2 regions of the Arthrobacter sp. Y3223166 genome follow, and region 1 is predicted to be linked to the other one. Evidence: predicted binding sites of a transcription regulator. Region 1 holds the regulator's gene; the other holds the start of a gene.
What was found. The regulator HrcA, encoded in region 1, represses chaperone genes, less so after heat shock. The targets are predictions, from matches to a motif close to TTNGCACTCGNNNNNNNCGAGTGCNAA.
Positions count from the first base shown of each region.

Region 2: the regulator HrcA is predicted to act here: its motif matches at 1,894-1,920, upstream of groL (chaperonin GroEL).

Region 1 is NZ_JBNHGE010000003.1:25,438-28,842, reverse strand. Features, by position in the region: gene dnaJ (molecular chaperone DnaJ) at 1-828, opposite strand, end outside; gene hrcA (heat-inducible transcriptional repressor HrcA) at 902-1,915, opposite strand; gene AC5RUH_RS02750 (DUF3097 family protein) at 2,062-2,904, shown strand; gene AC5RUH_RS02745 (DUF4870 domain-containing protein) at 3,014-3,405, shown strand, end outside.
Region 2 is NZ_JBNHGE010000026.1:34,350-37,754, forward strand. Features, by position in the region: gene AC5RUH_RS11965 (LytR C-terminal domain-containing protein) at 1-458, shown strand, start outside; gene AC5RUH_RS11970 (cold-shock protein) at 861-1,067, shown strand; gene AC5RUH_RS11975 (TM2 domain-containing protein) at 1,163-1,687, opposite strand; gene groL (chaperonin GroEL) at 2,082-3,405, shown strand, end outside.

The DNA.
Region 1 (3,405 bases):
GGCGGCGGTCATCGGCACCGAGAGCGTGACGTGCAGGTCGTCGCCCTCGCGGATGAAGTTCTTGTCCGGGTTCACGCGGATTTCCACATACAGGTCGCCCTGCGGGCCGCCGGCGGGGCCCGCTTCGCCCTGGCCGGCCAGCTGGATCCGCGTTCCGGTCCCGACGCCCGCCGGGAGCTTGATGGTCAGCGAACGCCGGCTGCGGACGCGGCCCTCACCGTTGCACTCGTTGCAGGGGTCGGGAATGACCGTGCCGAAGCCCTGGCAGCTGCCGCACGCGGCAGTGGTCATGACCTGGCCCAGGATGGACCGCACCGCACGCTGGACCTGGCCGGAACCGCCGCAGATGTCGCAGGTGCGCGGGCTGGTGCCGGGGCGGCAGCAACTGCCGTCGCAGGTGGGGCAGACAACGGCGGTGTCCACTTCGATTTTCTTGTTGACGCCGAAGACCGCGTCCTTGAGGTCGATCCGCACGTTGATCAGGGCGTCCTGGCCGCGGCGGGTCCGGGAGGCCGGACCGGCGCCGCCCGCTCCGGCGCCGCCGAAGAAGCTTTCGAAGATGTCCTGGAAGGCGAACCCGGACCCGGAGAAGCCGCCGCCGAAGCCGGTGTCGTTGCCGTTCTCGTTGCCGGTGGTGTCGTAGATGCGCCGCTTCTGCGGGTCGGACAGCACCTCGTACGCGTGGCTGACCTGCTTGAACTGTTCGGCTGCCTCCGGGCCGGGGTTCACGTCCGGATGCAGCTTGCGGGCCAGCTTGCGGTAGGCCTTCTTGATTTCCTCGGTGGAGGCGTCCTGGCTGACACCGAGGGCGTCGTAGTGGTTACTCACCTTGTAGTACTTCACTTCCTGGGGATCGGTTCACCGGCGCCGACGGCCGGTGCGGACACTGCGCGGCGTGTGGCTAGCCGGCGAGGATCCGTGACAAATAACGTGCGACGGCGCGGACCGCGGCCATGGTGGTGGGATAGTCCATCCGGGTGGGGCCGAGGATGCCGACCTTGGCCGTCGCGCCCGGGCCGTATCCGGTGGCCACCACGGAGGTTTCGGCCAGCGAACCGTAGGGGTTTTCGCTGCCGATGCTCACCGACATGCCACGCGCGTCCTGATGCAGTTCGGAGAGCAACTGCAGCAGCACCACTTGTTCTTCAAGAGCCTCGAGGATGGGACCGATGCTCAGCTGGAAGTCGACCGTGGAACGGGCCAGGTTGGCCGTGCCGGCCATCAGGATCCGCTCCTCGTTCGTGGCCGCGGCAAGCTGCGAAAGCTGCGACGCCAGGGCCTCGGCCGTGCCCGCCGGCCCCGCCTGCGGCGGCACCGGGGAGGTCTTCAGCAGCCCCGGCACTGCCGCCAGCGGCTTCCCGGACAGCACCGACAGGAATGCCGTGCGCAGCGTGGCCAGGGCATCCTCGGTGACGTCCGCCGGAAGCGCCGCGACATGCTGCTCCACCTTGCCGTTGTCCGCGATCAGCACGACCAGGGCCCTTTTGGGAGCCAGCAGGATGAACTCGATGTGCCGCACCTTGGCAGCACCCAGCTGGGGATACTGGATGACGGCCACCTGGTTGGTCAACTGGGACAGCAGCCGCACGGTGCGTTCCATGACATCGTCAAGGTCGTCGGCGCCTTCCAGCAGTTTCTGGATGGCGCGGCGCTCGGGGGCAGAGAGCGGCTTGACGTCCGAAATCCGGTCCACGAACAGGCGGTAGCCCTTGTCCGTGGGAATCCGGCCGGCACTGGTGTGCGGGGCGACGATCAGCCCCTCTTCCTCCAGCGCCGCCATGTCGTTGCGGATCGTGGCTGACGATACGCCCAGGCTGTGCCGGTCGACCAGTGCCTTGGAGCCCACCGGCTCACGCGAGTGCACATAGTCTTCGACAATGGCGCGGAGCACTTCCAGCCTCCGGACCTCGCTCACTGCACTCCTCCTGTCTCCAACTCGTCTGCGGACAGACCGTTAGCACTCAACACGTCCAAGTGCTAAGTCTAATACGTCGCCGCCGTTGTTAGCATTGTCGGGCGGCCGTGCCGTGAGGACGACAACCAGCAGAGGACTTAAATTTTATGAGCAGCTACGGCTGGGGCCCCCAGGATCTCACCGCCCCCAAGGCCCGGGCACTGCGCGAAATCGGCGCCGAACCGGGATTGGTGCTCGAGGACGCACAGAGCGGGTGGGTCGGCGCCGTCGACCGGGTGGAGAAGTCCGGCGGTGTGCATCTGGTGTCGCTGGAAGACCGCCGGGGCAAGGTCCGCTCGTTTCCGCTGGGTTTCGGCTTCCTCTTCGAGGGCGAGCCGGTGAAGGTGGTGCCGGCGGCGCCCGCGGCGAAGGCTCCCGTCCGGCAACGGACGGCCTCCGGTTCGGTCAAGGTCGAGGGGCAGCGGGCCAGGGTAGCGCGGGCCAGCCGGATCTGGGTCGAAGGCAAGCATGACGCCGAACTCGTGGAGAAGGTCTGGGGAGACGACCTCCGGGTAGAGGGGATCGTGGTCGAACCCCTGCACGGCGTGGACGATTTGGCAGCGGCCGTGGCGGACTTCTCCCCCGGCCCGCAGCGCAGGCTCGGCATCCTGGTGGACCACCTGGTCCCCAACTCCAAGGAGTGGCGGATAGCCGAGGCCGCCATGGCCGTGCCCGCGGCGGCGGGCAACGTACTGATTGTGGGCCACCCCTATGTCGACGTGTGGCAGGCCATTAAACCGGCGGTCATCGGCCGGTCCGCGTGGCCGGTGGTTCCGCGCGGCACCGATTGGAAGACCGGCATCCTCGCCGGCCTCGGCTGGCCGCACCGGACCCAGATAGACATCGCCGACGGCTGGAAGAGGCTGCTGGGCAGTGTTAACACCTATGCCGACCTGGAGCCCAGTCTCTTGGGCCGGGTGGAAGAAGTCATCGATTTCCTGACGGTTTGAGCCGGTTCCGTCGGGCGCCCCCGCCCGCGGAATGCACCGGGAGACGGGCTGGAACAGCTAGGCTAGGAACAGAAGTGAGCCGTCAGAAGATTTTCCGAAGGTAGGTCCAGTGTCCGAGAACTCTGCTCGTCAGCAGCAGCCGGAGCGCAAGTCCGCTCCGCGCCAGCAGTACCAGAGCGCGTCGGCGTCCGCTTTGCCCCTGACCCCTTCGGAGGACCGGCAATGGGCCACCATGGCGCACTTCGGCGGCATCCTGGGTTGCTTCCCGTCGCTGGCGATCTACCTGATCTTCAAGGACCGGGGTCCCTTTACCGCCCAGGAGTCCAAAGAGGCCCTGAACTTCACGGTTCCGCCCACGGCGGTGGCCATCATTGCGAACCTGCTGATCCTCATCCCGGCGGTCAGCGGACTCTTTGCCGTCATCGCGGCCGCCATCTGGGTCTTCCTCACGGTTTATTCCGTCATCGCCGGCGTCAAGTGCAACCGCGGCGTTCCCTACCG
Region 2 (3,405 bases), on a different contig from region 1:
CGACCACGGCCGCCGGCCAGGCCGCCCCCGCTGCCAGCGTTTCGCCCACGCCAACGGCGCAGGAAACCGAAACCGCCGAGCCGGAAGCGACCGCCGCCGCGAAGCCGACCGAGGAGGCAACGGAAGAGCCCACCGAGGATCCGACCGAGGAGCCAGCCGAGGAACCCACGGAAGAGGCCGCGGCGGTCAACAAGCAGGACCCGGTGATGATCCTCAACGGCACCGGCGTGACCGGGCTGGCCGGCACCGTGTCGCAGCGGGTGCAGGCGGACGGCTGGTCGATCGCGGTCGTGGACAACTGGGGCGGTGCCCCGCTCGCCGGCTCGGTGATCTTCTACAACCCGGGCCAGGAAGCCAACGCGCGGGCCCTCGGCCAATTGCTGGGCATCAGTGCGATGCAGGAAAACGGCAACGTCTCGCAGTACGTCACCGTGGCGCTGGGACCCGGCTACCAGTAAGGCATTCTCCTCGCCGCGCCGCCAAGGTGGCGCTGGGCCCGGCTGCCAGTAAGGCATTCTCCTCGCCGCGCCGCCAAGGTGGCGCTGGGCCCGGCTGCCAGTAAGGCATTCTCCTCGCCGGGCCGCCACGGTGGCGCTGGGCCCGGCTGCCAGTAAGGCATTCGCCAGGCCGGGCCCCCAATAGGCCGTGCGCCTGGATTGCGCGCCGGCCGGGCCGCCAACTGCCCGCGGCGCCGTAGCCCTATTACCCATGCGGAGCGGCCTCAAAGCGGAATTTCGGTTACGCCTCAATAACATTTAAGTGTGCGGTAGCTCACTTCACCCCGCTGCGCGGTTAAGGTGAAACCATCCTGCCGCTGAACCGTACACGGCAGGCTGGAACTACTGAGTATGGAGAACGCTATGGCGCTGGGAACCGTCAAATGGTTCAACGCGGAAAAGGGCTACGGCTTCATCACCGTGGACGAAGAAAATTCCGATGTTTTTGTCCACTGGTCCGCTATTCAAATGGATGGTTACCGTTCCCTCGATGAGGGGCAGCGCGTAGAGTTCCAGATCGGCCAGGGCCAGAAGGGTCCGCAGGCAGAAGAGGTCCGGGTCGCCCCGTAGCAGACCCGCAATGACGACGGCGGCGGAGGCTGGGGTGCCTCCGCCGCCGGTTTCGTCGCGCCGGTTCGTCGCGCCGGTTCGTCGCGCCGGTCGGGCTACTCCTTGAGCGGGATCCCGCGGGCGTCGCGCTTGAACGGCTCTGCCCCGACCAGGATCATGATGCCCTCGACGAACCCCCAGACGGCGCCGAAACCAAACGTCAGGAACGTGACGACAATCTGCACCACGCCGATGGCGACGTGGCCCAGATAGAACCGGTGGACGCCCAGGCCGCCCAGCAGGATGCCGAGCAGCCCGCCGATCAGCCGGGACTTCTGTTCCGGATAGTAGTAGCCCGGGGGAGCCCCGTAGTACTGCTGCTGCCCGTAGGGCTGGCCCTGGCCCGGCTGGCCGGGCTGCGCGTATGGCTGTCCCGGGGCGCCGTACGGTTGCTGGCCGAAGGGCTGCTGGCCCGGCTGCTGTTGCCCCGGAGCCCCGTAACCCGGCTGGCCGGGCTGCGGGTATTGCTGTCCCGCTGCGCCGTACGGCGACTGTCCGCCGAGCGGCCTAGTCGGGTTGGTGCCCGGTGCCAGGGGCTCGGTGGGGTTGCTGGTGTTCTTCTCGTCCGGTGATTCAGACATGGTTCTCCGACCTGTGCCCGGTGCCGGGCCGATTGTTCGCGTGCGCTGTCTTGCCTGCCAATCTACGCGGGAGGGGCCTGTCGTTTCCATGGGGGTCCACCCTGATTGTTGGCCCGGGGGTGCTCAGGGGGATCTCGGCCGGAGAAGCGCGTCATCCGGCAGGCCCAACAGCTTGCACTCGACACCTGCGAGTGCTAATTATTGAGTTAGCACTCTCGCGGGCTGACTGCTAAGAAAGCCCGTAGGGAGTGAAACCCGCCACCTCGGTGAGGTGAGCGGCGCGGCGTACCGAATCCGCCGTCGTCGTGAGCCGTCCGTCGCGGGCACCGCAGGTGGCCAGCAGCCGTCAAAAGCTGCGTCCAGTGTCTATTGTCCAGAAGGGACGTAAGCCGCTATGGCAAAGATCATTGCATTTGACGAAGAGGCCCGCCGCGGCCTCGAGCGCGGACTCAACACCCTCGCTGACGCCGTTAAGGTAACCCTCGGCCCGCGTGGCCGCAACGTCGTGCTCGAGAAGAAGTGGGGCGCCCCCACGATCACCAACGATGGTGTTTCCATCGCCAAGGAGATCGAGCTGGACGACCCGTACGAGAAGATCGGCGCCGAGCTGGTCAAGGAAGTCGCCAAGAAGACCGACGACGTCGCCGGTGACGGCACCACCACCGCCACCGTCCTGGCCCAGGCCCTGGTCAAGGAAGGCCTGCGCAACGTTGCTGCCGGCGCCGACCCGCTGAGCCTGAAGCGTGGCATCGAGAAGGCTGTTGACGCCGTCACCGCCGAGCTCATCGCTTCCGCCAAGGAAATCGAGACCAAGGAACAGATCGCCGCTACCGCGTCGATCTCCGCCGGAGATCCGCAGATCGGCGAGCTGATCGCCGAGGCCCTGGACAAGGTGGGCAAGGAAGGCGTCGTCACGGTCGAGGAGTCCAACACCTTCGGCCTGGAGCTTGAGCTCACCGAAGGCATGCGCTTCGACAAGGGCTACCTGTCCGCATACTTCGTCACCGACGCAGAGCGCCAGGAGACGGTCCTCGAGGATCCGTACATCCTGATCGTCAACTCCAAGATCTCCAACGTGAAGGACCTGGTTGGCATCCTGGAGAAGGTCATGCAGTCGGGCAAGCCGCTGCTGATCATCGCCGAGGACGTCGAGGCCGAGGCCCTGGCCACCCTGATCGTGAACAAGATGCGCGGCACCTTCAAGTCCGTGGCCGTCAAGGCTCCGGGCTTCGGTGACCGCCGCAAGGCCATGCTGGCCGACATCGCCATCCTGACCGGCGGCCAGGTCATCGCCGAAGAGGTCGGCCTCAAGCTGGAGAACGCCACCCTGGACCTGCTGGGCCAGGCCCGCAAGGTGGTTGTCACCAAGGACGAGACCACCATCGTCGAAGGAGCCGGCGAAGCCGACGCCATCGCCGGGCGCGTCAACCAGATCCGTGCCGAGATCGAGAACTCCGATTCCGACTACGACCGCGAGAAGCTGCAGGAGCGCCTGGCCAAGCTGGCCGGCGGCGTTGCAGTCATCAAGGCCGGTGCCGCAACCGAGGTCGAGCTCAAGGAGCGCAAGCACCGCATCGAGGACGCTGTCCGCAACGCGAAGGCTGCCGTTGAGGAAGGCATCGTCGCCGGTGGCGGCGTGGCCCTGATCCAGGCCGGCGCCAAGGCGTTCGCCAACCTCAACCTCGAAGGCGACGAAGCAACCGGCGCCAACATCGTCA